DNA from 3 places in the Pseudomonas sp. TS_SC_3 genome. Region 2 is predicted to be linked to each of the others. Evidence: predicted binding sites of a transcription regulator. Region 2 holds the regulator's gene; each other region holds the start of a gene.

Region 1 (10,015 bases), 1.0 Mb from region 2:
TGATCGGGAAATTCTGGTGCTGCGTTTTGTCGCAGAGTTAGAGTTTCAAGAGATTGCAGACATCATGCACATGGGCCTGAGCGCCACGAAAATGCGCTACAAACGCGCCCTGGATCGCTTGCGCGATAAATTTTCAGACAGTACTGAAACTTACTTGGAATAAAACCGTCATAGCTAACGGTTAATTCTGGTAGAATAGCCGGCTGAGTTGTCTTGTGTTTGTCAGACAACTTACTGACCACCATGAGATAGGGAAGATTAGTAATGAAATTGAAAAACACTTTAGGCGTCGTAATTGGCTCGTTGTTGGCCACCTCTTCCCTTAGCGTTCTGGCTCAGGGCCAAGGCGCTGTAGAAGTGGAAGGTTTCGCCAAGAAGGAAATGTTCGACAGCGCCCGTGACTTCAAAAACAACGGCAACCTGTTCGGCGGCAGCATCGGTTACTACCTGACTGATGACGTTGAACTGCGTCTGGCTTATGACGAAGTGCACAACGCGCGTGGCGAAGACGGCCGCAACATCAAGGGCTCCAACACCGCTCTGGACGCTCTGTACCACTTCAACAACGCTGGCGACGCACTGCGTCCTTACGTTTCTGCAGGCTTCTCGGATCAGAGCATCGGTCAATCCGGTCGCAATGGTCGTAACGGTTCTACCTTCGCCAACCTTGGCGGCGGTGCCAAGTACTACTTCACTGACAACTTCTATGCCCGTGCTGGCGTTGAAGCTCAGTACAACATCGACCAAGGCGACACCGAGTGGGCGCCAAGCGTCGGTATCGGTATGAACTTCGGCGGCGGCAGCAAGCCTGCTCCAGTCGTAGCCGCTGTTGCTGAGCCAGTGGCTGAGCCTGTAGCTGCTGCTGAAGAGCCGATGGAACTGGTTCGCGTTGAGCTGGACGTTAAGTTCGACTTCGACAAAGCCAGCGTTAAAGAAGAAAGCTACGGTGACATCAAAAACCTGGCTGACTTCATGAAGCAGTACCCACAGACCACCACCGTGGTTGAAGGTCATACTGACTCCAAGGGCAGCGATGCTTACAACCAGAACCTGTCCGAGCGTCGTGCAAGCGCTGTTCGTGACGTGCTGGTTAACCAGTACGGCGTAGAAGCTAGCCGTGTTAACGCTGCTGGCTACGGTGAAGGCCGTCCAGTTGCTGACAACGCTACCGACGCTGGCCGCGCTGTTAACCGCCGCGTAGAAGCTGAAGTAGAAGCTCAGATCCAGCAGTAATCGATCTGGCTGCATAGAAAACCCGGCTTCGGCCGGGTTTTTTTATGGGCGAAATTAACCTCGGCTATAAAGCGACTCTGCGAAAAAACCCCGTTTTGCCGGGCGAGGACAACTTCGCAGAGCGCGTAGCAGTTAGGCGCTGATGGCTGCCAGCTGGAGGTTAGGTTGCGCGGCTACTTCGCCAATCACCAAGATGGCCGGGCTTTTCAAGCGGAAGTCTTGAGCGGCTTGCTGCATGCTTGCCAGATTACTGCGGCATTCGCGTTGTTGCGGCAGTGAAGCGTTTTCGATTAAGGCCACCGGCATGTCCGCGCGCATCCCACCCGCCAACAGGTTTTCGCGGATTTCAGCCAGTTTGGCCACACCCATATAGACCACCAACGTCGTGCCACTGTGAGCCAGAGCCTGCCAATTCAGGCTGCTGTCATCCTGGGTGTGGGCGGTGATCAAGGTGACGCCACGGGCTACACCGCGCAGGGTCAGGGGAATGCCGCAGTGGGTGGCACCGGCCAGGCCTGCCGTGATGCCGTTGACTATTTCCACCTCAATCCCGTGCTGGCCGAGCCAGTCGGCTTCCTCGCTGCCCCGGCCGAAGATGCACGGATCGCCGCCTTTGAGGCGCACCACGCATTGACCTTGGCGCGCATAACGCAGCATCAGCCGATGGATAAAGGCTTGCGGAGTCGAGCGGCAGCCGCCGCGTTTGCCCACGTGCATGATGCGCGCGTGGGGACAGTGTTCCAGCACAGCCGGGTTGACCAGTTCATCGATCATGACGATATCGGCGTGATGCAGGGCTTTGACAGCCTTGAGCGTCAGCAACTCTGGGTCGCCGGGGCCAGCGCCAACCAGCCAAACTTTTGCGTTCATATCGGATACCTCTAAGCGTTGACGGCGACTGGCTGGGTGGCCAGCAGGCGTTTGATTTCGGGGACGCAGGAGCCGCAACTGGTGCCGCACTTGAGTGTTTGTTTGAGGCCATTGAGGTCTAGGCCTTGAGCGATGCCTGCGCAGATAGCTTCGTGACTGACATTCAGGCAGTTACACAGGGTCCTGCCGACGGCTGTGGTGGCGCTGTTCTCCGGCGGTGTCGAGCGTGGCGCGAGCAGCCAGCGACGTAATTCGGCGTCGGCACTGCCGCTGTCCCAGAGGCCCTTGAGCCAGTCACGGGCGGCGGTTTCGCCGGCCAAACGAATGGCAGTGATGCGCCCGTCCTCGATGCGTACGCGTTTACCCACGGCCTTGCGCGGGTCGTCGTAGGCGAGTACTGGGCCGTCGATTAGACCGAGTGCTTGATCAATCTGCGCCAACCACTCAGGCGCAGGTGCTATGGCGCAGGCTGCACGAATCAACAGGGCTGGCCGCTCACGTCCTGTCAGCGTCAGGTTGGCGTAAGCGAAGTCTTCAAACAGTGGGCGCAATGCCTCGAAGCGCGTTTGCACCTGACCTTCAACCAGGGCAAAAAAATGCCAAGGCAGTTCGACTTTATCCAGCTCGATGCCAGCATGTTTCAGCTCCGGCTGTTTGGATAATGGATCGAACGCCGGTTGGGTCAGTACGTTGGTGCCCAGGCCTTTAAGAAAGCGATTACCCCAGTGCATGGGCAAGTAGGCTTGGCCGCTGCGCACAGCGTCATCGGCCTGCACGGGCACGATCAGGCTGCCGCGACGGCTGCGTATTTTCACCAGATCACCGCTGTTCAGCCGCCGCCGGCGCAGTTCGTCCGGGTGCAGGCTTAATAGCGCTTCTGGTGCATGGCTAAACAGCCGTGCAGCCGAACCGGTGCGGCTCATGCCGTGCCATTGATCACGCAGGCGGCCGGTGTTGAGGGTCAGCGAGTAGCGGGTGTCGCGCTTTTCCTGGGCGGCGCGGAAGGGTTCGGCGATGAACTGCGCACGACCGTTGGCGGTGGGAAAGCGGCCATCGCCATATAGACGTGGCGTACCGCCGGTAGCTCCGGCCGGAAAGGGCCACTGCTGAGGGCCTTGGTTGTCCAGGATCGCGTAGCTGAGCCCCGAGAGGTCGAGGTCACGCTGGGCGGTCAGGTGTTTGTATTCCTCGAACAGCGCTTGCGGGCCGTCGAAGGCGAACAAGCTTGGTAGGCCGGGGCGTAGCAGTTGTTCTAAGCGGCGGGCGAAATCCGTGGTGATCGCCCAATCCGGCCGCGCCTCAGCCGGTGCAGGGATGGCGCGGCGCACATGGCTGACGCGCCGTTCGGAATTGGTCACGGTGCCTTCTTTCTCCCCCCAGCTGGCGGCCGGCAGCAGTAGGTCGGCGTAGTGGCAGGTTTCGGTGGTGAAGAAGGCTTCCTGCACGACGACAAAGGGGCAGGCGGCCAGGGCTTCATGCACCTTGTTTTGGTCTGGCAACGATTGCGCCGGGTTGGTGCAGGCGATCCACAGGGCTTTTACCTTGCCCACGCGCACCGCCTCAAACAGTTCGATCGCGGTCAGGCCAGTGCTTTCCGGCAGGCTGTCGACGCCCCAATAATCAGCCACTTCCTGGCGGTGCTCAGTATTCGCGGCTTCACGGTGGCCGGGCAATAGATTGCTGAGGCTACCGGTTTCGCGCCCGCCCATGGCATTCGGTTGGCCGGTGAGGGAGAACGGGCCGCTGCCCACTTTGCCGATTTGCCCGGTTGCCAGGTGCAGGTTGATCAGCGCACTGTTTTTTGCGCTACCCGCCGTGGATTGATTCAGGCCCATGCACCACAGCGAGAGGAAACTCGGCGCGTTGCCGATCAGCCGTGCACATCGCTGCAGGCTGTCCACGCTGATGCCGCACAGTTCGCTGACCATCTGCGGGTTATAGGCGTGCACCAGACTTTTAAGCGCCTCGAAGCTCTCGGTGTGGGAGTCGATAAAGCGCCGGTCGGCCCAGCCTTCCCAGAGCAGGATGTGCAGCAAGCCGTGAAACAGTGCCACGTCACTGCCGGGTAATATCGCTAGGTGCAGATCGGCCAGTTCGCAGGTATCGGTGCGCCGTGGATCGACCACGATGATCTGCATGTGAGGGCGCTTGGCCTTGGCTTCTTCAAGGCGGCGGAACAGCACTGGATGGGCGAAAGCCATGTTGGAGCCGACGATCAGCACACAATCGCTCTGCTCGATGTCTTCGTAGTTGCACGGCGGCGCATCCGCACCCAGGCTGCGTTTGTAGCCGACCACGGCTGAACTCATGCACAGGCGTGAGTTGCTGTCGATGTTGTTGGTGCCGACCAGGGCGCGGGCCAGCTTGTTGAAGGCGTAGTAATCCTCGGTGAGTAATTGGCCGCTGATATAAAACGCCACGCTGTCCGGGCCGTATTCGCGAATGGTCTCGGCAAATACGTTGGCCGCATGATCCAGTGCGCTGTCCCAGTCTGTGCGCGAACGAGCCAGGCCTTTGCCTAAGCGTAATTCGGGGTGCATGGCGCGGGCATTAAGGTCGCCGGTCAGGTGCAGCGTCGCACCTTTGCTGCACAATTTGCCGAAGTTGGCCGGGTGCTGTGGATCGCCCTGCACGCCGAAAATCTGCTCGCCGTCGTGCTCGATCAGCACGCCACAGCCCACGCCGCAGTAACAGCAGGTTGATGCGGTGATTTGGCTCATGATTCAGGTTCTCCCCGGTAGGAGCGGCCCATGGACGCGAGCGCTGTTCGCGGCCATGTGCCGCTCCTATAAGTAGGGTTTACGCGCACTTTTCGGCGCTATTGAGGGCCAGTAGTACGCGACCGTTTTCAACCTTGGCGTTATGCCGGTGGGCGCAGCCCACGTCCGGTGCTACGGCTTCACCGCTGTCCAGTTCGATCTGCCAATTGTGCAGCGGGCACGACACGCGTTTGCCGAAGATCAAGCCCTGCGACAGCGGCCCACCTTTGTGCGGGCAGCGGTCGTCGAGGGCGAACACCTCATCTGTTGACGTCCGGAAAATCGCGATATCGCCTTTTGGCCCGGCCACAATGCGCGAGCCCAGCACGTTGATGTCTTCCAGCGCGCAGATATCCAGCCAGTTCATAGCGTGGCCTCCTCAAGTTGCACGAGCTTGATCGGTTCGAATTCTTTCTTCAGCAGTGGTTGTTCGATGCGTTCCTTCCACGGGTCTTGCTCGAACGACAGGGCGAACTGCAGGCGGGCGGTCAGGGCTTTGCGGTTGGCCTCATCTTCCACAACGGCTTTTTTGATGTAGGCCATGCCCACGCGTTGCAGGTAGTGCACGGTGCGCTCCAGATAGAAGGCTTCTTCGCGGTAAAGCTGGAGGAAGGCGGCGTTGTATTCGCGCACGTCGTCTGCGGTTTTTACTTTGACGAAGAACTCGGCCACCTCGGTTTTGATCCCGCCGTTACCGCCTATGTACATCTCAAAGCCCGAGTCCACGCCGATGATGCCGACGTCTTTAATACCGGCTTCGGCGCAATTGCGCGGGCAGCCAGAAACCGCCAGCTTGACCTTGTGCGGCGACCACATGTTGAACAGGTCGTGCTCCAGATCGATACCCAACTGGGTCGAGTTTTGCGTGCAAAAACGGCAGAACTCGCTGCCGACACAGGTTTTCACCGTGCGGATGGATTTGCCGTAAGCGTGGCCAGACGGCATGTCCAGTTCCTTCCACACCGCTGGCAGGTCTTCTTTCTTAATGCCCAACAGATCGATGCGCTGCCCGCCGGTCACTTTGACCATGGGCACATTGTACTTGTCGGCCACATCGGCGATACGGCGCAGTTCGGATGGATTGGTCACGCCGCCCCACATGCGCGGCACCACCGAGTAGGTGCCATCCTTCTGGATATTGGCGTGGGCGCGCTCGTTGATCAGGCGCGACTGCGGGTCGTCCTTGGCTTCACCCGGCCAAGTGGAAATCAGGTAATAGTTCAGTGCCGGGCGGCAGGTGGCGCAGCCATTGGGGCTGCTCCAGTTCAGCGCAGTCATGGTCTGCGTCAGGCTGGTCAGGTGTTGCTCGCGTATCGCCTGGCGAATCTGACCGTGATTGAGATCCGAGCAGCCACAGATGGCTTTTTCGCTCTTGGGTTTTACCTCAGCGGCACCGCCCACTGTATTGATCAGGATTTGCTCGACGAGGCCGGCGCATGAGCCGCAGGAACTGGCCGCTTTGGTGTGTTTTTTCACCTCATCGACGCTGAATAGGCCGTTTTCCTGAATCGCCTTGACGATGGTGCCCTTGCACACGCCGTTACAGCCACACACTTCCATGCTGTCAGGCATATTGGCGGTCTTGTCGACGCCTTGGTGTCCCACATCGCCGATGGCACTTTCACCGATGCCGGCCGCACCAAACATCAGGTGATCGCGGATCTGGCTGATGTTGGCGTTTTCTTTGATCTGGCGGAAATACCAGCCACCGTCAGCCGTGTCGCCATACAGGCAGGCACCGACGAGGACGTCGTCACGGATCACCAGTTTCTTGTACACGCCGCCGATGGGGTCGGAGAGGGTGATGGTTTCGCAGCCTTCACCGCCCATAAATTCGCCCGCGGAAAACAGGTCGATGCCGGTGACCTTGAGTTTGGTCGAGGTGACCGAACCTTGATATCGGGTAAAACCAAGCTGGGCCAGATGGTTGGCGCAGACCTTGGCTTGTTCAAACAACGGCGCGACCAAACCGTAAGCGATACCGCGATGGTTGGCGCATTCACCAATGGAGTAGATGCGCGGGTCATAGGTCTGCAGCGTGTCGTTGACCAAAATACCGCGGTTACACGGGATGCCAGCTTTTTCCGCGAGTGCGGTATTGGGGCGGATGCCGGCGGCCATGACCACGATGTCTGCGGGGATGACCTCCGTATTTTTGAATTGCACTGCACACACGCGCCCCTCGCCGTTGTCCAACAGCGCTGAGGTTTGTTCATTGAGGCGAAAGTGAATGCCGCGTGCTTCCAGCGCGGTTTGCAACAGCTTGCCGGCAGTGCGGTCCAGTTGGCGCTCCAGCAACCAGTCAGAAATATGTACAACGGTCACATCCATGCCACGCATCTTCAGGCCGTTGGCTGCTTCCAGACCCAGCAGGCCACCACCGATCACCACTGCATGCCGATGGGTTGTGGCGGCGCTCATCATCCTGTCGGTGTCAGCGATGTCACGGTATCCCATCACGCCGTCCAGGCTGTTGCCGGGTATCGGCAAGATGAACGGGGTGGAACCGGTGGCGATCAACAGGCGGTCGTACTCGGCTGTTGTGCCATCGTCAGCCGTGACTACGCGCTGTTTGCGATCAATATTGACCACGGTGCGGCCCAGCAGCAGGCGGATGTGGTTGTCGCTGTACCAGTTGAGGTCGTTGAGGATGATCTCCTCAAAGCGTTGTTCGCCGGCCAGCACGGGCGAGAGCAGGATACGGTTGTAGTTGGGATGAGGCTCTGCGCCGAACACAGTAATGTCATACAGGTCGGGGGCCAGTTTGAGCAGCTCTTCCAGGGTGCGCACACCGGCCATGCCATTACCGATCATCACCAGCTTGAGTTTTTGCATGCCGGCTATCTCCTGAGTCATTGATCACGGAAAAGGTGGCTGCCGTAAATGGCAGGCCCGAAAAACAAAAAAGGCGTCCCGCTAGTCACCTAGCGAGGACGCCTTTGTCCAAGTCCCGTTCTCTCGGGAAGTGCTGCACTCTTCATTGAGCGCTGCGCTTTATTAAATTGTGCAATCAACAATGCAGAGCTTGTGCCAACTTGCGATGTGTTGATTTACGCGGGGGGGGCGCAGGCTGTGCAGCACCGGTTGCTGTTGAGTGCTCCTTTATAAGCCATGGTGCGCTGCGCTGGTGCGCGTGCTCAGGCTGGGTTGAGCCAGTTAACCTTGCTGAACGTGTCGCTGAAGCGTGTAGGCATGGGCACCACTTTGCCCAGTTTATAGTTGAAGAACACAAACCCTGATTTAGCCATGGCCACCAGGCTGCCGTCCGCTGGGCGGGTGATGCGGAAGGTAATGTCGCCACCGTATTTGTTGAAGTCCATCACGCCGACTTCGAACAGCAATTGGTCGCGAGCATGGGCTTCGGCGCGGTAGGTGGTAGCGAGGTCCGTGACGATGATGCCGGTGCCGTCTTCCTGGGTTTCCTCAATGCCGAACTCAAACAGAAACCGCGCCCGCGCCTCGGAAATCATTGAGATCATTGAGTCATTGCCTAGGTGGTTGGCGGCGTTGATGTCGGTCACCCGCACGGTCAGGTGGGTGCTGTAGCAGAACTGATCTTCGGGGAACTCAAGGTTCAGACGGGCCATTGCTGTATCCGGTATTGGAATAAGGTGGCCAATATTAACCCTGATGTAATGCGTGTTGCAGACGTCCTGCGCTCGATTACTAGGCAGGGTACGGAGGCAGATACCTGCTCCGTGCCTGAGTTGCTTTAAGCCGCGGGGCGTTGCTGGCGCTGGTAGAGAAACTCCAGCACGGCGGTGCGGTAGGCGTGGTAGTGCGGGTCATTGGCCAGGGCCAGGCGATCCCTCGGGCGCGCCAGCTCGACCTTGACGATATCGCCCACGGTCGCTGCCGGGCCGTTGGTCATCATCACGATGCGATCAGACAGCAGCACCGCCTCATCGACATCGTGGGTCACCATCACCACCGTGCTGTGAGTTTCACCAACGATGCGCAGCAGTTCGTCCTGCAGGTGCGCGCGGGTCAGGGCATCCAGCGCGCCGAAGGGTTCGTCCATCAGCAGCACCTTGGGTTGCATGGCCAGGGCGCGGGCGATGCCGACGCGCTGTTTCATGCCGCCAGAAATTTCATTGGGATGCTTGTAGGTGGCGTGGCTCAGGCCAACCATGGCCAGCGCCGCTTCGGTGCGTTCCTTGAGCTGGGCCTTGCTCTCCTTGCCAGCGAAGACCTTTTCCACCGCCAGGTAGACGTTGCCGTAGCAGGTCATCCAGGGCAGCAGGCTGTGGTTCTGGAACACCACGCCGCGCTCCGGGCCAGGGCCGTCGATCTCGCGGCCATTGCAGATCAGCCCGCCTTCACTGGCCTCGAGCAGGCCGGCGATCAGGTTGAGAACGGTGGATTTACCGCAACCCGAGTGGCCGATCAGGGTGACGAACTCACCTTTGGCGATGCTCAGGTTGACGTCGGTGAGGGCCTGGAAGCGGCCTTTCTTGGTGTCGAAATGTTTGCCGACCTGGGTCAGCTCCACGAATTTATCCATGTTGCGGCTCCTTAAACGGGCATTACCAGCTGGCCTGCTTTAACTGGCGTAATCGAAACGTTTGGCCAGCAGCAACAGCAGTTGCTCCAACGCCAGGCCGACCAGGCCGACGATGATGATGGCGATCAGAATGTGTTCGACGTTGAGGTTGTTCCACTCATCCCACACCCAGAAGCCCAGGCCGGTGCCGCCGGTGAGCATTTCTGCCGCGACTATCACCAGCCAGGCCACGCCAATGGCCAGGCGAATGCCGGTCATCAGGTGCGGCAATACGGCGGGAAACAGGATGCGCGTGAGTACCTTGAACTCCGACAGCTTGAGCACTCGTGCCACGTTCAGATAATCCTGCGGCACGCTGGCCACGCCGGCGGCGGTGTTGAGGATGATCGGCCAGATCGAGCTGATAAAGATCACCCAGATCGAAGCCGGGCCAGCCGCTTCGAATACCAGCAAGCCAATCGGCAGCCAGGCCAGCGGCGACACTGGGCGCAGCAGGCTGATGATCGGTGAGAGCATGCCGGCCAAGAAGGCAAAGCGGCCGATGGCAAAGCCCAACGGAATGCCCACCAGCGCCGCCAAACCAAAGCCGATACCGACGCGACCCAACGAATGCAGGATGTTCCAGCCGATGCCCATGTCATTTGGGCCA
Region 2 (10,015 bases):
GACATCACCCTGATGACCGGCCCGAATATGAACCTGTTCCGCGGCACCGAGCTGCCCTGGAAAATCCGTAGTGAGCGCGGTGAAGTGTCGCCCGGCGGCGTTGAGGTCGAGCTGATCGACAAGGTGCGGGTTGAACGTACCGACGCCAAAGGCCGCCCGACCATCCTCACCACCAGCCGCCTGACCGTATTCCCCGAGAAGGAATATGCGCAGACCCAGCAAGCCGTTAGAATCGACGCGGCCAATGGGGTGACCACGGCACAAGGAATGAAAGCGTACATGAATGACGGCAGGATGCTCCTGCTGTCCAACGTAAGAGGTCAGCATGAGGCTCGTTAACACCCTCCCCCTACTACTCAGCCTCAGCGCCGCACTCGGAAGTGTTAGCGCTTGGGCCCTGCCATCCGACCGTGAACAGCCGATCCGTATCCAGGCTGACAGCGCGGAACTGGATGACAAACAAGGCGTGGCCGTTTATCGCGGTGATGTCGTCATCACCCAGGGCACCATGAAGGTCACTGGCGACACCGTGACCATCACCCAGAATGCCCAAGGCGATGTCGAGGTATTTACCTCCGTCGGCAAGCCGGCCTACTACGAGCAACTGCCGTCAGCCGACAAGCAGATCGTCAAGGCCTACGGCCTGACCATCCAGTACTTTATGGCCAACGAGCGCGTGGTACTGATCGATCAGGCCAAGGTGATTCAGGAAGGCAACACCTTCGAAGGCGAAAAAATCGTCTACGACACCCAGCGCCAAATCGTCAACGCCGGCCGTGCCACAGGCACCAACGTCACCGCGCCACGTCCGCGCATCGACATGGTGATCCAGCCGAAGAACAAACCAGCCGACCAGCAGGCGCAGTAATAATGGCCACATTGAAAGCCCAACACCTGGCAAAGAGCTATAAAGGCCGCCAGGTTGTGCGCGACGTCAGCCTGAGTATCGACAGCGGGCAGATTGTCGGCCTGCTTGGCCCTAACGGGGCCGGCAAGACCACCTGCTTCTACATGATCGTCGGCCTGGTACAGGCCGATCAGGGCCGCGTGATGATCGATGATCTCGACGTCAGCCATCAGCCCATGCATGGCCGCGCGCGCGCCGGAATTGGCTACCTGCCGCAGGAAGCCTCAATTTTCCGCAAGCTCAGCGTGGCCGACAACATCATGGCCATCCTGGAAACCCGCAAAGACCTCGACGGCGCTGCACGGCGCAAGGAGCTTGAGGGGCTGCTGCAGGAATTCCATATCAGCCATATCCGCGACAACCTCGGCATGAGCCTGTCCGGTGGTGAACGCCGCCGCGTGGAGATTGCCCGCGCCCTGGCAACCAACCCCAAGTTCATCCTGCTCGACGAGCCGTTCGCCGGTGTTGACCCGATTTCCGTGGGCGACATCAAACAGATCATCCACCACCTCAAAGCCAAGGGCATCGGTGTATTGATCACCGATCATAACGTGCGCGAGACCTTAGATATCTGCGAAACCGCCTACATCGTTAGCGATGGCCAACTGATCGCCGAAGGTGATGCCGAAACTATCCTGGCCAACCAAACCGTCAAAGAAGTGTATCTGGGGCATGAATTCCGGCTGTAACCACCGCCGCTCTAAGCCGCCAGCAGGCGCTTTAGAGCGTAAGCAGAACAGGCGAAACGATTTAACACCCGCGCACTGGCCTGCCGGGTGAAGTGGCGGGTCAAAAGCCGAGCACACGCGCTGTACATGCGCATCCAACGCCTGCTTTTAACGCTGGATCGTTAACACAGGTAGTTTTCAACGACCTGCTAGGCAAAGCCCCTAAACTTAGGCATATTATTTGCTTCCAAGTGGCGATTTTTAAAACGCCCTGTAGTGGATTGCGCATAGACGCCAGTAAATAAGGCCTGCAATGAAACCATCGCTAGTCCTGAGAATGGGCCAGCAGCTGACGATGACACCGCAGCTGCAACAGGCCATCCGCCTACTCCAACTCTCCACCCTCGATCTGCAACAAGAGATCCAGGAGGCCTTGGAGTCCAACCCGATGCTCGAACGCCAGGAAGACGGCGATGATTTCGACAATTCGGACCCCATGGCCGATGGCGCAGAAAGCGCCAGCCCGAGCGAACAGCCCGAAGCGCCCTATCAGGAAACCAACTATCAGGAAGCCACGCAAACCGTGGACAACCTGGAAGAAGGTGATTGGGGTGAGCGCATTCCCAACGAACTGCCGGTCGACACCGCCTGGGAAGACATCTACCAGACCAGCGCCAGCAGCCTGCCGAGCAGCGCCAGTGATGACGATGAGTGGGACTTCACCACCCGCACCTCCAGCGGTGAGAGCCTGCAAAGCCATTTACTTTGGCAACTCAACCTGGCGCCGATGTCGGATAAGGATCGCCTGATCGGCGTCACCCTGATCGACTGTATCAACGAGCAGGGCTACTTAGAAGAAACCCTGGAGGAAGTGGTCGAGGCCTTCGATCCGGAATTGGACATCGAGCTCGACGAAGTCGAAGCCGTGCTGCACCGCATCCAGCAGTTCGAGCCGACCGGCATCGCTGCACGCAACCTGGGCGAGTGCCTGCTTCTGCAACTGAGTCAGCTACCGGCAAGCACTCCGTGGCTGAGTGAAGCTCAACGCTTGGCCAGCGATTACCTCGACCTACTCGGCAGCCGCGATTACGGCCAGCTGATGCGCCGCATGAAGCTCAAGGAAGACGAGCTGCGTCAGGTTATTGATTTAATCCAAAGCCTCAACCCGCGCCCTGGCTCGCAGATCGAGTCCGGTGAGCCGGAGTACGTGGTGCCCGATGTGATTGTGCGCAAGCACAACGAGCGCTGGCTGGTGGAGCTCAATCAGGAATCCATGCCGCGCCTGCGGGTCAACGCGCAGTACGCAGGGTTTGTGAAGCGCGCTGACTCAAGCGCGGACAACACCTTTATGCGCAACCAACTGCAGGAAGCGCGCTGGTTTATTAAGAGCCTGCAAAGCCGCAACGAAACCCTGATGAAGGTTGCCACGCAGATCGTCGAGCACCAGCGCGGCTTTCTCGATTACGGCGACGAGGCGATGAAGCCTCTAGTTCTGCACGATATCGCCGAAGCCGTAGGCATGCACGAGTCAACGATTTCGCGGGTCACCACACAGAAATTCATGCACACCCCACGTGGCATTTACGAGCTGAAATATTTCTTCTCCAGCCACGTTAGCACCGCCGAGGGTGGCGAATGCTCGTCCACGGCGATCCGCGCCATCATCAAAAAACTGGTCGCCGCGGAAAATGCGAAAAAGCCGTTGAGTGACAGCAAGATCGCTGGTCTACTGGAAGCACAAGGCATTCAAGTGGCTCGCCGTACGGTCGCAAAGTACCGTGAGTCCCTCGGAATAGCGCCCTCCAGTGAGCGCAAACGATTGATATAAGGCGGTACGAAAAGGAAGGCAACTCGCAGGACAGATAACACGCCAGGCACGTTTTTTCGCAAAGTAGACATACTGCTACTCAGCAACCAGCGTTCGTGCCAGGCCCTATCTGTCAGACCCTTCCACGCCACAGTGTTCCGGCGGCAGGCCTCTCGCCTGCCTCTTACACACGGCAACAAGGAGAAAGCGGTATGCAAGTCAACATCAGTGGACACCAGCTGGATGTGACCGACGCCCTACGCGACTACATCGGCGAAAAACTCGGCCGATTGGAGCGCCACTTCGACAAGATCACCAATGTGCAAGTCATTATGGAGGTCGAGAAACTCAAGCAGAAAATCGAAGCCACCCTGCATATTGCAGGCGGTGAAGTTGTCGCCAATGCCGAGCATGACGACATGTACGCCGCCATCGATTTACTGACCGACAAGCTCGATCGACAACTCATCAAACACAAGGAAAAACAGCTCGACCGTCAACAGGGTGCTATGGCCCGCTGACGTCGCCTATCTCCTATGATCCGACTTGAAACTATCCTGACCCCCGGCCGTTCCTTAGTGAACGTGCCGGGCGGCAGTAAAAAACGTGTCCTTGAACAGATAGCTAACTTGGTGGCGCGCGAACTGCCCGACCTGGATGGCCAGGACATTTTCGAAAGCCTAATTGCCCGCGAAAAACTCGGCTCGACCGGCTTTGGTAATGGCATTGCCATTCCCCACTGCCGCCTGCCGGGTTGTACGGCTCCCATCAGCGCGTTGTTGCGCCTGGACGCCGCCGTAGATTTTGACGCCATCGACGGCGCCCCCGTTGACCTGTTGTTTGTTCTGCTAGTACCTGAAGCCGCCACCGATGCGCACCTGGAACTGCTCCGGCAGATCGCCAGCATGCTCGATCGCAGCGATGTGCGCGCCAGTCTGCGCCAAGCCGAAAGCAGTGAAGCCCTGTATCAGGTGGTAGTCGACACTCAAAGCCAACTCAATAGAGCCTAAACATGCGCCTGATCATCGTCAGCGGTCGCTCCGGTTCCGGGAAGAGCACGGCGCTCGATGTGCTCGAGGACAACGGTTTCTACTGCATCGACAACCTCCCGGCCGGCTTACTGCCTGAACTGGCAGAGCGCGCGCTAGTGCATACCGAGTTGCTGCATCCGCAGGTGGCCGTTTCGATTGACGCGCGCAACCTGCCCAGCCATCTCGAACGTTTCCCGGCGTTGTTGGAAGAGGTGCGTGCACGGCATATCAAGTGCGATGTGGTTTACCTGGATGCCGACGAAGAAACCCTGCTCAAGCGTTTCTCGGAGACCCGCCGGCGCCATCCACTGACTAATGAGAGTCGCTCGCTAGAAGAAGCTATTGCCGATGAAAGCCTGCTGCTAGGGCCCATCATCGACCTGGCTGACATGAAGATCGACACCACTCACCTCAATTTGTATCAGCTGCGTGACAGCCTCAAGCTACGCCTGCTGAACCAACCCGAGCCGGGCACCGCGTTTCTGGTTGAGTCCTTTGGCTTCAAACGCGGCATGCCGGTGGATGCTGATCTGGTATTTGATGTGCGCTGCCTGCCCAACCCTTACTGGAAACCGGACTTACGCGACTTCTCCGGCCTCGACCAACCGGTAATCGACTATCTTTCGGCCCAGGCTGATGTTGAAGAGATGTATCAGGACATCCTCGCCTACCTGACCAAGTGGCTACCGCGCTTTGCTGCCAGCAACCGCGCCTATGTCACAGTGGCCGTAGGCTGTACCGGTGGACACCACCGCTCGGTGTATCTGGCAACGCGGCTTGGCGATACCCTCAAGCCCATCCTGAAAAACGTCCAGATCCGCCACCGCGACCTCAGCTAAGGAATTACCCGCGATGCCCGCCAGCGAAATTACCATTATCAACAAGCTTGGCCTGCATGCCCGTGCGGCAGCCAAGTTTGTTGGCGTCGCTGGGCGCTTTCCTTGTCAGGTCAAAATCGGCCGCAGTGCTGACAGCCTGGTCGACGGTAAAAGCATCATGGCCGTGATGATGCTAGCCGCAGGCAAAGGCACAGCCGTTCATGTGCAGACTGAAGGCGAGCAGGATGTCGAAGCGCTGCAGGCGTTACGCGAGTTGATCGACAACTTCTTCGACGAAGGCGAGTAACCTGCCTAGATAAAAAAGGGGCCATGCACGTGAGTGCATCGCCCCTTTTTTTTCAGGCCGCTACTGTCAGCTACCCGCCACCGTCATCCGCTCAATCAGCACGGAACCGGTACGAATGTTACTGCGCAGTTCCAGATCATTACCGACCGCGACTATTTGCTTGAACATGTCACGCAGGTTGCCGGCGATGGTGACTTCCTGCACCGGAAATTGGATCTCGCCGTTCTCCACCCAGTAACCGCCCGCGCCACGTGAATAGTCGCCGGTGACCATATTCAAGCCCTGGCCCATTAGCTCAGTGACCAACAAACCACGCCCCATCCGCTTGAGCAGCGCCTTCTGGTCTTCATCGCCGTGGCTGACGAATAGGTTATGCACGCCACCTGAGTTGGCCGTGCTGGGCATGCCCAGCTTGCGCCCGGAATAAGTGCCGAGCACGTAGGACAGCAGCTCGCCGCGTTCAACGAAGGATTTGGCATAGGTCGCCAAACCGTCACCATCAAAGGCGGCGCTGCCCAGTGCGCGCGGGATGTGTGGGCGCTCATCAATTTTCAACCACTCAGGGAACAACTGCTGCCCCAGCGTGCCTTCAAGAAACGACGATTTACGGTACAGGTTGCCACCGGAAATGGCCGCCAGAAAGCTACCAAACAGCCCTCCCGCCAGCTCGGCAGCAAACAGCACCGGCACTTCACAGGTCGGTACCGGGCGCGCGCCCAAACGGCTGACTGCACGCTCAGCGGCGCGGCGACCAATGCTGCCGGCATCGGCCAGCAGCTCACCCTGACGATTGACGTCATACCAGTAGTCACGCTGCATCTGCCCGCCCTGCTCGGCGATCATCACGCAACTCAGGCTGTGCCGTGTGCTGGCATAGCCGCTGACAAAGCCGTGGCTATTACCGTAAACCCGGCAACCCTGGTGAGTGTTCAGCGTGGTGCCGTCGGCATTCTTGATCCGCTGGTCCGCCGCAAAAGCTGCCGCTTCGCAGCTCAAGGCCTGCTCGATGGCCTGCTCGGGCGTGATTGACCACGCATGGTACAAATCCAACGCCGGCAGCTCGCGAGCCATCAGCGCAGCATCGGCCAGGCCGGCGCACTCATCTTCAGAGGCATGCTTGGCGATTGCCAGGGCCGCTGCCACCGTTTCACGAATCGCCGCCTCACCGCTGGCGGAGGTGCTGGCAGAACCTTTGCGCTGCCCCACGTACAGGGTGATGCCAAACCCCTGGTCGCGGTTGAACTCGACCGTTTCCACCTCACCCTGACGCACCGTGGTGGATAAACCTTGCTCCACCGAAACGGCCACCTCGCACGCACTGGCGCCCTGCTTTCTGGCCTCGGCAATAATCTGCTCCACCTGCGCCTGTAATTGCGGCACAGCCTGCGGGCCGACGATGTCTACTGCACTCATAAGAACTCCTGAACGATAAGCGGCAAACGCGGCTACATAGGCCAGACGCTTACAGCTGGAAACTTGCTGCTATCATGTCGGCGTTTTCCACTGGACCGCCACCATGTCTGAATACCTTGACGACTTCTCCGGCGAGAAGAGCAAAACCCAGATCAAGCGTGAGTTTCATGCGCTACAAGATCTGGGGCAACGCCTGACCACCCTAAAACTCGACCTGCTGAACAAGCTACCGCTGACTGACGAGCTGCGCCGCGCGCTTGCTGAAGCACCCAAGCACACGGCCAATGCCGCAAAAAAACGCCACGTGCAGTTTATCGGGCGGCTGATGCGCGATCAGGACATTGAATCCATCCTGAACCTGCTCGACCAACTGGATGCCTCTACGCGTCAGTACAACGAACGCTTTCATAACCTGGAGCGCTGGCGCGACCGCTTGCTCAATGGCACCGACGAAACCCTGGAAGCCTTTGTCGTCGAATACCCCGACGCCGACCGCCAACACCTGCGCCAGCTGATCCGTCAGGGCCAGCATGAACTGGCGCAGAACAAAGCGCCTGCCGCGTCACGCAAAATCTTCAAATACATCCGTGACCTGGATGAGACCCAGCGCGGCTTGCGCTAGGCCTCTCGCACCTGATGGGTTAGGCCTTTGGCCACCCCATCAGGTGACCGTTTAATAGCCGTCAGGCGCCCGTCCCGCCCACCGTAATGGCATCAATCTTCAGCGTCGGCTGGCCCACTCCCACGGGCACCGATTGCCCATCCTTGCCGCAAGTGCCCACGCCGCTGTCCAGCTCTAGATCGTTACCGACCATCGACACCTTGCTCATGGCTTCCGGGCCGTTGCCGATCAGGGTGGCGCCTTTGACCGGAGCGGTGATCTTGCCGTCCTCGATCAGGTAGGCCTCGCTGGTGGAGAAGACGAACTTGCCGCTGGTGATATCCACCTGGCCGCCGCCGAGGTTGGCGCAGTAGATGCCCTTCTTCACTGAACGAATGATTTCTTCGGGGTCGCTCTCGCCAGCCAACATGTAGGTGTTGGTCATGCGTGGCATCGGCAGGTGCGCGTAGGACTCGCGACGCCCGTTACCGGTGCAGGCCACGCCCATCAGGCGGGCATTGAGCTTGTCCTGCATGTAGCCCTTGAGCACGCCATTCTCGATCAGCGTGGTGCACTGGGTCGGCGTACCTTCGTCGTCCATGCTCAGCGAGCCGCGACGTTCAAACAGAGTGCCGTCATCGACGATGGTGCAGAGGCTAGAGGCTACTTTTTCACCTATTTTCCCGCTGTAGGCTGAACTGCCCTTACGGTTGAAGTCGCCTTCCAGACCATGGCCAACGGCCTCATGCAGCAGCACACCGGACCAACCTGCGCCCATCACCACCGGCATACTGCCTGCCGGTGCCGGAATGGCCTCAAGGTTGACCAACGCCTGGCGCAGTGCTTCACGGGCATAACCCATGGCGCGCTCTTCGTTGTTGCTGGTTTGTTCAAGGAAATAGCGGTAATCGGTGCGTCCACCACCGCCGTGACCGCCGCGCTCGCGGCGACCATTCTGCTCGACGATGACGCTGACATTGAAGCGCACCAGCGGCCGGATATCCGCGCCCAGGCTGCCATCATTGGCCGCCACCAGAATGCGGTCCCAAACCCCGGCCAGGCTGACGGAAACCTGCTTGATGCGTGGGTCAAGGGCGCGGGTGGCGACGTCGATACGCTTGAGCAGCTCGACCTTTTCCGCGCGCCCCAGCACATCCAGCGGGTTGTCTTGGGCATACAACGGCTTGACCAGCGGGCTACTGAACGCCTGCACCCGGCCATTCTGCCCGGCACGGGCGATTGAGCGCGCCGCGCGGGCCGCCTGGCTCAGCGCATCAGCGGTGATCGCGTTGCTGTAGGCAAAGCCGGTTTTCTCACCGGACTGCGCGCGTACGCCAACACCCTGGTCAAGGTTGAAACTGCCTTCCTTGACGATGCCATCCTCCAGCGCCCAGGTTTCCGAAACCTGGCTCTGAAAATACAGATCCGCCGCATCAATTCCCGGCCCGGCCAAATCCGCCAACACGCCCGGCAGATGCTCCAGGGTTAAACCGCCTGGCCCCAACAAATGCTCACTGACGGACACCAACATATTGTTCATAGCTACTCCAAACCTGGCAGCCGCGGTTCGGCCGCTGCAAAAAATCGTTTATGCCGCGCCACCGGCATGCGCTGACGAATCGCCGCCTGCTCAACCGCATTACGCGCAGCCAGCAGCACACCCGGACCGTGCGGCAGTTCGCCAAGAACCAACCCCCACGGGTCGATAATCGCCGAATGGCCAAAGGTTTCGCGTCCTCCCGGATGGATTCCGCCCTGCCCGGCCGCCAGCACATAGCATTGGGTTTCGATGGCCCGCGCACGGGTCAACACCTGCCAATGCGCCGCCCCGGTCACCGCGGTGAACGCGGCGGGTGCGCTGATCAACTCCGCACCGGCTGCGCGCAGCGCGCTATACAGTTCGGGGAAACGCAGGTCATAACACACCGTCAGCCCCAGGCGGCCGAAGGGGGTGTCGGCCACCACCACCTGGGCGCCAAAGGCGTAATCATCCGACTCACGGTAGCGGCCGTGGCTGTCGCTGACATCCACGTCAAACAGGTGCAGCTTGTCATAACGCGCCACACGCTGACCGCTGTCGTCGATCAGCAGGGAGCAGGCATGAGCCTTGGCTTCAGGCTGGCCATCGGGCGGCAAGGGCAAGGTGCCGGCGACGATCCATAAACCCAGATCACGTGCAGTCTGGCGCAGCCAAGGCAGCACTGGCCCTTCGCCTAGGGCCTCAGCGCGACCCAATACAGCCAGATCTTGCCGGCCCATCGCGGCAAAGTTTTCCGGCAGCACCGCCAAGCGAGCGCCCTGTGCGGCCGCCTGCTCAAGCAACTGCCGAGCCTGAGCCAGATTAGCCAGGACATCGGCCTGGCTGACCATTTGAATCACTGCGAGGGTCATGACTGTTTTATCTCAATGCCAACATCAGGCATCAGCTTACAAGCCATGCCGGTCGACTGCACGGCTGCATGT
Region 3 (10,015 bases), 500 kb from region 2:
AGGCATACACATCGGCAAACTCGGCACGTGATTGCTTGAAGCCCGCAGTGCCTGCGTTAGCAATGTTGTTACCCGTGACGTTGAGATCTTTGGTTGCTGAACGCAAACCGCTAAGGCCAATATTGAACGACATAGCTGTCTCCTTGTACCGGCGTAACCGGCGCTGAAATCTGTTAGTTACTGACCGATAACCTGCACTTGCGACAGCGGCACACTGCCGAGCCCCGCGAGGTTCAACATCAACTCGCTGCCACCAAGGACTACGCTGTCGACGTTGGCCGGTAACATGGTGTAAAGCCCCTTGGCCTCGCCGTTATAGGTGGCCTGCGCTTCAAACTTATAAGTACCGGGCGGCATCAGGTTGCCGCTGCTGTCTTTGCCGTCCCAGATAAAGCTGACATTGCCGGCCGCCTGCTCACCCAGGTTGACTCGGCCCACTGCAGAGCCGGCCTTGTCATAGATGTTGACGTAGACATTGCTGCTGCTGGTCGGCAGTACCAGGCTCGCCTTGAAGCTCTCACTGGTATCAACCACAGCCTTGTCCGTAGGTACGATGACCTTACGCCCGACCAGCGAAGAAGCCTGCAGCGCTTGGGACGACTGATAGCCACTCAACAAAGAACCCATGCTGGTGTTGAGTTTCTCGATCCCCTCAACCTGGCTGAACTGCGCGAGCTGAGCGATAAACTCGCCATTGCCTTGTGGCTCGAGTGGGTTCTGGTTATTCAACTGAGCCACCAACAGGTTGAGAAACTCGTTTTTACCGAGCTCTTTGTTTTGGCTACTGCCCTGCTTAATCTGGTATTGGTCCAGCGCCGAACCGCTAACATCGCCAACAACACTCATTGCTCTGCACTCCTAATTCGTTGGCTTACTGACCCAAGGTCAATATGCGCTGCATCATCTGCTTGGCGGTGTTCATCATTTCGGTGTTGGTCTGGAAGGCTCGACTGGCTGAAATCATGTCAGCCATCTCTTCCACCACATTGACGTTGGGGTAGTACACATAGCCGCCCTCATCAGCAGCCGGATGGTTCGGCTCATAGCGCGGCATCAGGCTGCTTTGATCCTCAACCACACCCAGCACCTGCACACCCGCACCGGCATTGTCCTGCTCAGCAAACAGCGAACCACGATCGCCGTCCTGCGCGGTTTGGTACACGGTGGCAAACACCGGATGCCTGGCACGGTAGGTTTGATCAATGCTCGAAGACACGGTCTCGGCGTTGGCAATGTTGCTGGCGATGGTATTCAGGCGAGTGCTCTGGGCACTCATACCCAATCCGGCGATATTAAAAACACTGGTAAGTGACATAGCTTCAGGCTCCTATTAATCGCCGCGCAGGGCACTGACCAGCCCTTTGAATTTGCTGTTAAGCAAGGTAAAGCTGGCTTGAAACTGCACCGAGTTCTCCGCGTAGTTCGATTGCTCGATCTGCAGGTCTACGGTGTTCTGATCAATCGATGAGTGCATCGGCGTGCGGTACGCCAGGCTGGCATCGCCAACCATCACGCCATCGGCAGGAATATGGTGGCTATTGGTACGATTCAGGCTGACCGGACCACGCTGGCTATTGGCACTCTGCTCAGCCAAAACACTGGCAAATTGCAGGTCACGCGCCTTGAAGTTGGGCGTGTCAGCGTTCGCGATATTGTTGGCCAACACCTCGGCACGCTGAGTGCGAAAGCCGAGAGCTTTTTCATGTATGCCGAGTGCCCGATCGAAACTGATGCTCATGGTCAGAAACCTTTGCCAGGTGGCGTTGCTGTTTTCCGTGCAAAACCATAAGCAAAGCGTGTGCCATTTTATTTTTTGGCTATTTATCAGTTAGTTAGCCTATAAACCTGGCCTTATGCGTGGCAAAGCGGCAAACGCTTTCCGCCTAGGGGCCTGCAAGCGGCAAGCGCGCACGGCCTTTTGCCACCCTCCCCGGCAATCGACCCTGCAAGGTCATAACTAGCAGCCGACGACGTAAAACTGCGAACGATTCAATTCGCCACCCGGCGCCACTCGTCAGCCAACCACATACAGCTTTGACAAGCATTCTCATTAACATTAGTATCTTTCGCACCAGCCACTGCCCTGCCATGAGCCCAAATCATGTACGTCTGTCTCTGCGAAGGTGTTACTGACGGTCAGATCCGCGAAGCCATTTACGAAGGCTGCTGCAGCTACCGTGATGTGCGCACCACCCTCGGCGTCGCCAGCCAATGCGGCAAATGCGCCTGCCTGGCCAAACAAGTGGTGCGCGAAACCTTGAGCGAAGTGCAAAGCAGCCAGGCCGTGATGACTTATCCGGCAAACTTCGTAGCCGCCTGAATTCAGCGACATAAAAAAACCGGACCTCGTGTCCGGTTTTTTATGGCCAGCCGTTTAAGGTAAGCAGTCTTCGCGCTATCGCTGTGCACTCTTGAGCCTCAGCACATGCTGGTTTATCACAGATAAATCAATGCCTTAGCAGCAAGATGCACAACTTAAGCATTCTTAATCAGATTAAATTTAACTTTAGATTCAAATACTTAGGTTTGACAGCCAAAAACCCGCAGCCCAAAATCAGGTGCTAATTCCCCTGCAAGGCAGACGCAGATATGAAAGGCGACAAGAAAGTCATCCAGCATCTGAACAAGATCCTCGGTAACGAGCTGGTCGCGATCAACCAATACTTCCTGCATGCGCGTATGTACGAAGATTGGGGCCTGAAGAAACTCGGCGAGCATGAGTACCACGAGTCCATCGACGAGATGAAGCATGCGGACAAGCTGATCAAGCGCATCCTTTTCCTCGAAGGCCTGCCCAACCTGCAAGACCTCGGCAAGATCCTGATCGGTGAGAACACCCAGGAAATGCTTGAGTGCGATCTCAAAATCGAGCACAAGGCGCATGCTGATCTGAAAGCAGCGATTGCTTACTGCGAAAGCATCGGCGATTACGCCAGTCGCGAACTGCTCGAAGAAATTCTCTGCTCGGAAGAAGACCATATTGACTGGTTGGAAACTCAGCTCAGCTTGATCGCAGCAGTGGGCCTGCAAAATTACCTGCAATCGCAGATGGACGAATAAGCGCAAAACACCGCGCCACAAACAACAAACCCCGCACTTGGCGGGGTTTGTTGTTTGTGCAGGGGCTGCTTACGCGTCAGCTTTCTGCACGGCGTTTTTGATCAGGGTTTGCAGCTCACCCTTATCGAACATTTCCGCCAGGATGTCGCTGCCGCCGACCAGCTCACCGCCAACCCACAGCTGCGGGAACGTTGGCCAGTTGGCGTATTTTGGCAAATTCGCGCGGATTTCTGGGTTTTGCAGGATGTCGACGTAAGCGAACTTTTCGCCACAGGCCATCACGACTTGCGATGCTTTAGAGGAAAAGCCGCACTGTGGAGCGTTCGGCGAGCCTTTCATGTACAGCAGAACGGTATTGTTAGCGATCTGCTCTTTGATGGTTTCGATGATATCCATTGGGCACCTCAGGACTTAACTTCCCGACTCACGGGTCGGCACGGTGGCGGCATTGTAGCGAAAAGCCGAGCGTAATGCTCGGCCTTCCCTGCCAGTTTCCGTGTACGCGTGAGTGCCGCTCAGGCCGCCTCAACCTGCACCGGCACCCCGTTCAGCGCGGCATTGCCGGACAAAGCGTCGAGCTGCCTCTCATCAGTCAAATCATTGGCACTGGCGCCTGGCTGTTCGCTGGCGATGCTCATCTGCACGCCCGGTCGCGCATGGCCCCAACCATGCGGCAGGCTGACGACACCGGTCATCATCTCGTCACTGGCGGCCACCTCCACTTCGATGACGCCAACCCGCGAACGCACGCGCACCAGCTGACCGTCGCTCAGCCCGCGCTGCTGCAGATCCGCCGGATGCATCAGCAGCTGATGGCGCGGCTTGCCTTTAACCAGGCGGTGGTAATTGTGCATCCAGGAGTTATTGCTGCGCACATGGCGTCGGCCAATCAGCAGCAACTCGTCAGCCTTCGCCGTTGGCTGCGCGGCAAAGCGTTGCAGATCGGCCATGATCACCGCCGGCGCCGCCTGAATCTGCTTGTTAGCAGTTTTCAGGCGCCCGGCCAAGTTGGGCTTGAGCGCGCCCAGGTCGAGCCCGTGCGGGTGCTGACGCAACTTTGCCAGCGACAACTTATGCGCGGATTGGTCGCCGTAGCCCCCCATACGCAAGCCCATGTCGATCATCTGCTCAGGTGGCATGGTCGGTTTGAGCTGCAACTCATTTTTGCCAGCAAAGGCCTTAGCCAAGCCAACAAAAATTTCCCAGTCATGCAACGCACCCTCGGGCTTAGCCAGCACCGCCTCGTTAAAACGAGTGACATTACGCACGGCGAACATATTAAAGGTGGTGTCGTAGTGATCATGTTCGAGCGGCCCAGTTGGCGGCAGGATCAGGTCGGCATAGCGGGTGGTTTCGTTGATGTAGAAATCGATGCTGAGCATAAACTCCAGGCCATCCAGAGCCTGCTCCAGCTGGCGGCCATTGGGTGTGGACAGCACCGGGTTGCCCGCCACCGTCACCAGCGCGCGCACCTGCCCTTCTCCCTCGCTGAGCATTTCCTCGGCCAGGGCTGCAACCGGCAATTCGCCGCCGTACTCCGGCAAGCCGGAAACACGGCTCTGCCAGCAATTGAAATGCCCACCGGAGGTCGAAGCCACCAGGTCTATGGCCGGCTCGGTGCAGAGCACACCGCCGACGCGATCGAGATTACCGGTGACCAGGTTGATCAGCTGCACCAGCCACTGACACAGCGTACCAAAAGCCTGGGTGGAGACGCCCATGCGCCCATAGCAGACCGCCGACTCGGCAGCGGCAAAGTCCCGCGCCAACTGGCGAATCACCTGAGCCGGCACGCCACAACGGGCGTTCATGGCTTCGGCGGTAAAGCTGGCAATCGCCTGGCGTACGTCATCCAACCCCTCTATCGCCAGGTGGCTGGCGCGACCGAGGTTTTCCTCGAACAGGGTATTGAGCAGGCCAAATAGCAGGGCCGCATCTTGGCCGGGGCGGACGAATACATGCTGGTCGGCAATCACCGCCGTTTCGCTGCGGCGCGGATCAACCACTACCAGCTTGCCGCCGCGTTTTTGGATGGCCTTCAGACGCTTTTCCACGTCCGGCACGGTCATGATGCTGCCGTTGGAGGCCAGCGGGTTGCCGCCGAGGATCAGCATAAAATCGGTGTGATCGATATCCGGAATCGGAATCAGCAGGCCATGGCCGTACATCAAATGGCTGGTCAGGTGATGCGGCAGCTGATCGACCGAGGTGGCAGAAAAGCGATTGCGTGTTTTCAGCAGGCCAAGAAAGTAATTGCTATGCGTCATCAGGCCGTAGTTGTGCACGCTCGGGTTGCCCTGATACACCGCCACGGCGTTCTGCCCATGCAGCGAACGGATCGAGCTTAAGCGCTCGGCAACAAGCTCAAAGGCCTCATCCCAGCCAATGGCTTGCCACTCGTTGCCGACGCGGCGCATCGGCTGGCGCAGACGATCAGGGTCGCTCTGGATGTCCTGCAGGGCTACGGCTTTGGGGCAGATATGGCCTCGGCTGAAGGTATCCTGGGCATCGCCCTTGATTGAGCGAATCTGCACCGTGCCGTCGGGCTGGGTTTCGGTCTCGATGCTCAGACCACAAATGGCCTCGCAGAGATGGCATGCACGGTGATGGAGGGACTTGGTCATGGCCTGGCCTCTTGTTTTAAGAACCTGTTCGTATCTGCTGCGCGTCGGCCAAACTGCGTTGAAAACGGCTTCGGAATGCTCATGTACAAAAGTACACTCCGCCTCCTCAGCCGTTTTCGCCTTGTTTTGCTCTAGCTCGCGAGATCCGCGACAAGTTCTAAGTCAACACGCTGAATATCGTAAAGGCATGACTATGGCGGCTGGTAGCACCCTGTACCAGCAGGGTTTATTCCGTGAATTGCGCGGCATTAGATCAACCGATATAGGCGTAAGTGTTCACCGCAGTGCCTTCACCGCCTTCCAGCGTGAAAGCGCGGGCAATTTGCGCCTGCTTGTCATTTCCTTATAAGATCGCGACTTCCCCGTTTCGTCGCATGATGCGGCCCCAAGCCGTAGGTTCTGCCGTTTCTTCAATTTAATTAGGCCATTGAACCTGCGCCCCGTTGTCAAAAGGTAGTTAACGATGAGCGCAAGACACTTTCTCTCGCTGATGGATTGCACGCCCGCTGAACTGGTGAGCCTGATCCGCCGAGGCATGGAGCTGAAGGACTTGCGTAACCGCGGCGTACTGTTTGAGCCGCTGAAAAACCGCGTATTGGGCATGATCTTCGAGAAGGCCTCAACCCGCACCCGCCTGTCGTTCGAAGCCGGCATGATCCAACTCGGCGGCCAGGCCATCTTCTTGTCGCCACGTGACACCCAGCTGGGCCGTGGCGAGCCGATTGGTGATGCTGCCATCGTCATGTCGCGCATGCTTGATGCGGTAATGATCCGCACCTTCGCCCACAGCACCCTGACTGAGTTCGCCGCCAATTCGCGCGTGCCGGTAATCAACGGCCTGTCCGATGACCTGCATCCCTGCCAACTGTTGGCTGACATGCAGACCTATCAGGAACATCGCGGCAGCATTAAAGGTAAAACCGTGGCCTGGATCGGCGACGGCAACAACATGTGCAACTCCTATATAGAAGCGGCCATCCAGTTCGACTTCCAGCTGCGCGTGGCTTGCCCCGAGGGCTACGAGCCGAACGCCCGCTTGTTGGCCCTGGCGGGCGAGCGCGTGCAGGTGCTACGTGATCCGCTGCAGGCTGTGGCCGGCGCGCACTTGGTGAGCACTGACGTCTGGGCCTCCATGGGCCAGGAAGAGGAAGCCGCCGAGCGCATGCGTCAGTTCCAGCCGTATCAGGTGACGCGCGCCCTCCTCGACGCCGCCGCCGAGGACGTGTTGTTCCTGCACTGCCTGCCGGCGCATCGCGGCGAGGAAATCAGCGTCGACCTGCTCGATGACCCTCGCTCAGTGGCGTGGGATCAGGCGGAAAACCGTCTGCACGCGCAGAAAGCGCTGCTCGAATTTTTGGTTGAACCGGCGTACCACCACGCATGAGCCAAGCCCTGCTAAACCTACGCGAACTCAGCTGCGGCTACCCGGACCACAAAGTGGTGCAGCAACTCAACCTGCACCTAAATGCGGGGGATATTGGTTGCCTACTCGGCCCTTCCGGTTGCGGCAAAACCACCACATTGCGTGCCATTGCCGGTTTTGAGCCGGTGCTGGAAGGTGAGATTCAGCTGGCCGATCAGGTGATCTCTAAGGCCGGCTTTACCCTGGCCCCGGAGAAACGTCGGATCGGCATGGTGTTTCAGGATTACGCGCTGTTTCCGCACCTGAGCGTGGCCGAGAACATCGGTTTTGGTATTCGCAAACAGCCCAACTGCGAGCGCGTCACCCAAGAGCTGATGGAGCTGGTCAAGCTCGGTCATCTGGGCAAGCGCTACCCGCACGAGCTGTCCGGCGGCCAACAGCAACGCGTGGCCCTTGCCCGTGCGCTCGCGCCGGAACCGCAACTGCTGCTGCTCGATGAACCCTTTTCCAATCTTGACGGTGAATTGCGCCGCCGCTTAAGCCATGAGGTGCGTGACATCCTCAAGGCGCGCGGCACCAGCGCGATTCTGGTCACCCATGATCAGGAAGAAGCCTTTGCTGTCAGTGATCATGTCGGTGTGTTCAAGGAAGGCAAGCTGGAGCAGTGGGACACCCCGTTTAATCTCTACCACGAGCCGCTGACCCCCTTTGTCGCCAGCTTTATCGGCCAGGGTTATTTCATTCGCGGGCAACTGCTCAGTCCGGACTCGGTGCAGACCGAACTCGGCCTGATTCGCGGCAACCGCGCCTACACCTGGCCAAGCGGCAGCGCGGTGGATGTGCTGTTGCGCCCGGACGACATCGTCTATGACCCCGACAGCCCACAAAAAGCGCTGATCGTCGGCAAGACCTTCCTCGGTGCAGCGACCCTGTATCGCCTGCAACTGCCGACTGGCAGCCAGTTGGAGTCGGTGTTCCCCAGCCACGCCGACCACCAGCCAGGCCAACAGGTCGGTATTCGCGTAGCCGCCGACCACTTGGTGGTGTTCCCGGCACTTGGAAGCATTGCCGCTCAAGTCACTCTGGGCGAGTCCGGTGTGCGCCGCTTCAGCAGCGACAGCTAATCAACTCACGGTAGTAACAGCCGGCCACTGGCGACCAACAGCGCCTGGCCGGCAATCTTTACCCGCTCGCCAGCTAACTCGCACTGCAACTCGCCGCCACGCGCTGAACACTGAAACGCGCGCAACTGGCGTTTACCCAGGCGCGCAGCCCAATAGGGCGTAAGCATGCAGTGGGCCGAGCCGGTGACGGGGTCTTCATCAATACCGATGGCTGGGGCAAAGTAACGCGAAACGAAATCATGCTGCTTACCGGGCGCGCTGATCAGCAGCCCCAGCCCTGGCAATGTTGCCACTGCCGCCAAGTCTGGCTGACAAGCACGTACCGCAGCCTCCGAAGCCAGAATAGCCAACAACTCTTGAATACCCTCAGCACCTGACCAGGCCAGTACCGCCTGCACGGGCATACCCAAGGCGCGCTCCACCTCGCCCACCAACGCATGGGGCTGCGCTAAGCGCACCGGGAAATCCAGCACCAGCTGAGCGCCCTCACGGGTAACGCGCAACGCCCCGGACAAGCAGCTGAAATCGATAATAGGACCCGGCTCGTCGTAGACCTCAAACAGCACATGCGCAGCCGCCAGCGTGGCATGGCCGCACAGCGGCACTTCGGCCGTGGGGGTAAACCAGCGGATATGCCAGGTGGCACCGTCTTTCACTACAAAGGCGGTTTCCGCCAGGTTGTGCTCGGCGGCAATCTGCTGCATCAGGGCATCGTCAAGCCAGCTGTCTAAGCGATAAACCATCGCCGGATTACCGGTAAACAGCTGCGTGGCGAAAGCATCGACCTGGTGAAATTCAAGCTGCATGGATGCCTCTCCTGATTCCTAACAGCGCGCAGCATGCCTTAGCACCCACACACTCGAACAGCTGCCGATGCCTTCGCGCATGCCGCAAAACAGCGATCAGACACAAACTCAAAGACCTCAGAGCAGCCTCACGCTTCGCTACGCACTCTTTTGACTGCATCCAGCCAACCGTCATACAAGCTGCTGCGGTGACTATCAGCCATGCGCGGATTGAAACGCTGCTGACGATGCCAGTGCAGGGCAATGCTCTGCAGGTCCTGATAAAGCCCAGCCTGCAGGCCTGCCAGGTAAGCGACGCCAAGAGCGGTGGTTTCGGTGACCTCAGGGCGCTCAACAGGCACGCCCAGAATGTCGGCAAGAAACTGCATAAGCCAATTGTTTTCCACCATGCCGCCATCCACCCGCAGCGCATTGGGCTCGGCAGCACCGTCCTGACGCATGGCTTCGAGCAGATCACGGGTCTGATAACACACCGACTGTAGGCCGGCGGTGACGATTTCCTTGATCCCGGTATCACGGGTCAGGCCGAAGATAGCGCCACGAGCTTTCGGGTCCCAGTACGGCGCACCCAGACCGGTAAACGCCGGTACCAAGTACACGCCGCAGGCATCGCCGGTTTGCTCGGCCATGGCCTCACTATCGCGGGCATGGCTTATCAGTTTGATGCCATCGCGCAGCCACTGCACAGCGGCGCCAGCGACAAAGATGCTGCCCTCAACCGCGTAGGTAACCTTACCGTTGAGGCGATAGGCGACCGTGGTCAACAAGCGATTCTTTGAGGTGACGGGGGTGCTGCCGGTGTTCTGAATCATGAAGCAACCAGTGCCATAAGTACTTTTCACCATGCCAGGAGCAAAGCACGCCTGGCCGATCAGCGCGGCTTGCTGATCACCCGCCATACCCAACACCGGAATCGATGCGCCCAACAGGCTGGCCTCGGTAACGCCAAAATCGGCGGCGCAATCGAGCACCTCCGGCAGCAGGCTCGGCGGAATGTCGAACAGCGCGAGCAACTCATCGTCCCATTGCTGGGTGTGA

Evidence for each region. Region 2 encodes sigma-54, which starts transcription at its own class of promoters, with help from an activator protein. Its sites were predicted from a motif close to ANTGGCATNNANNTTGCTNT; they were not measured.
Region 1: the regulator sigma-54 is predicted to act here: its motif matches at 7,878-7,897, upstream of nirB (nitrite reductase large subunit NirB).
Region 3: the regulator sigma-54 is predicted to act here: its motif matches at 1,787-1,806, upstream of flgB (flagellar basal body rod protein FlgB).

The regions. Positions count from the first base shown of each region.
Region 1 is NZ_CM149586.1:1,244,479-1,254,493, forward strand. It holds gene sigX (RNA polymerase sigma factor SigX) at 1-163, shown strand, start outside; gene AC0J6G_RS06115 (OmpA family protein) at 265-1,233, shown strand; gene cobA (uroporphyrinogen-III C-methyltransferase) at 1,366-2,103, opposite strand; gene AC0J6G_RS06125 (nitrate reductase) at 2,115-4,823, opposite strand; gene nirD (nitrite reductase small subunit NirD) at 4,903-5,229, opposite strand; gene nirB (nitrite reductase large subunit NirB) at 5,226-7,697, opposite strand; gene AC0J6G_RS06140 (thioesterase family protein) at 8,000-8,449, opposite strand; gene AC0J6G_RS06145 (ABC transporter ATP-binding protein) at 8,575-9,366, opposite strand; gene ntrB (nitrate ABC transporter permease) at 9,406-10,015, opposite strand, start outside.
Region 2 is NZ_CM149586.1:200,410-210,424, reverse strand. It holds gene lptC (LPS export ABC transporter periplasmic protein LptC) at 1-339, shown strand, start outside; gene lptA (lipopolysaccharide transport periplasmic protein LptA) at 326-868, shown strand; gene lptB (LPS export ABC transporter ATP-binding protein) at 871-1,596, shown strand; gene AC0J6G_RS01070 (RNA polymerase factor sigma-54) at 1,889-3,403, shown strand; gene hpf (ribosome hibernation-promoting factor, HPF/YfiA family) at 3,595-3,903, shown strand; gene ptsN (PTS IIA-like nitrogen regulatory protein PtsN) at 3,919-4,392, shown strand; gene rapZ (RNase adapter RapZ) at 4,395-5,252, shown strand; gene AC0J6G_RS01050 (HPr family phosphocarrier protein) at 5,266-5,538, shown strand; gene pmbA (metalloprotease PmbA) at 5,605-6,951, opposite strand; gene yjgA (ribosome biogenesis factor YjgA) at 7,055-7,573, shown strand; gene tldD (metalloprotease TldD) at 7,635-9,092, opposite strand; gene AC0J6G_RS01030 (carbon-nitrogen hydrolase family protein) at 9,095-9,943, opposite strand.
Region 3 is NZ_CM149586.1:704,755-714,769, reverse strand. It holds gene flgE (flagellar hook protein FlgE) at 1-133, opposite strand, end outside; gene flgD (flagellar hook assembly protein FlgD) at 178-846, opposite strand; gene flgC (flagellar basal body rod protein FlgC) at 872-1,315, opposite strand; gene flgB (flagellar basal body rod protein FlgB) at 1,331-1,738, opposite strand; gene AC0J6G_RS03410 (bacterioferritin-associated ferredoxin) at 2,102-2,320, shown strand; gene bfr (bacterioferritin) at 2,590-3,060, shown strand; gene grxD (Grx4 family monothiol glutaredoxin) at 3,130-3,456, opposite strand; gene AC0J6G_RS03395 (molybdopterin oxidoreductase family protein) at 3,576-5,684, opposite strand; gene argF (ornithine carbamoyltransferase) at 6,148-7,068, shown strand; gene AC0J6G_RS03385 (ABC transporter ATP-binding protein) at 7,065-8,171, shown strand; gene AC0J6G_RS03380 (PhzF family phenazine biosynthesis protein) at 8,177-8,977, opposite strand; gene glpK (glycerol kinase GlpK) at 9,106-10,015, opposite strand, start outside.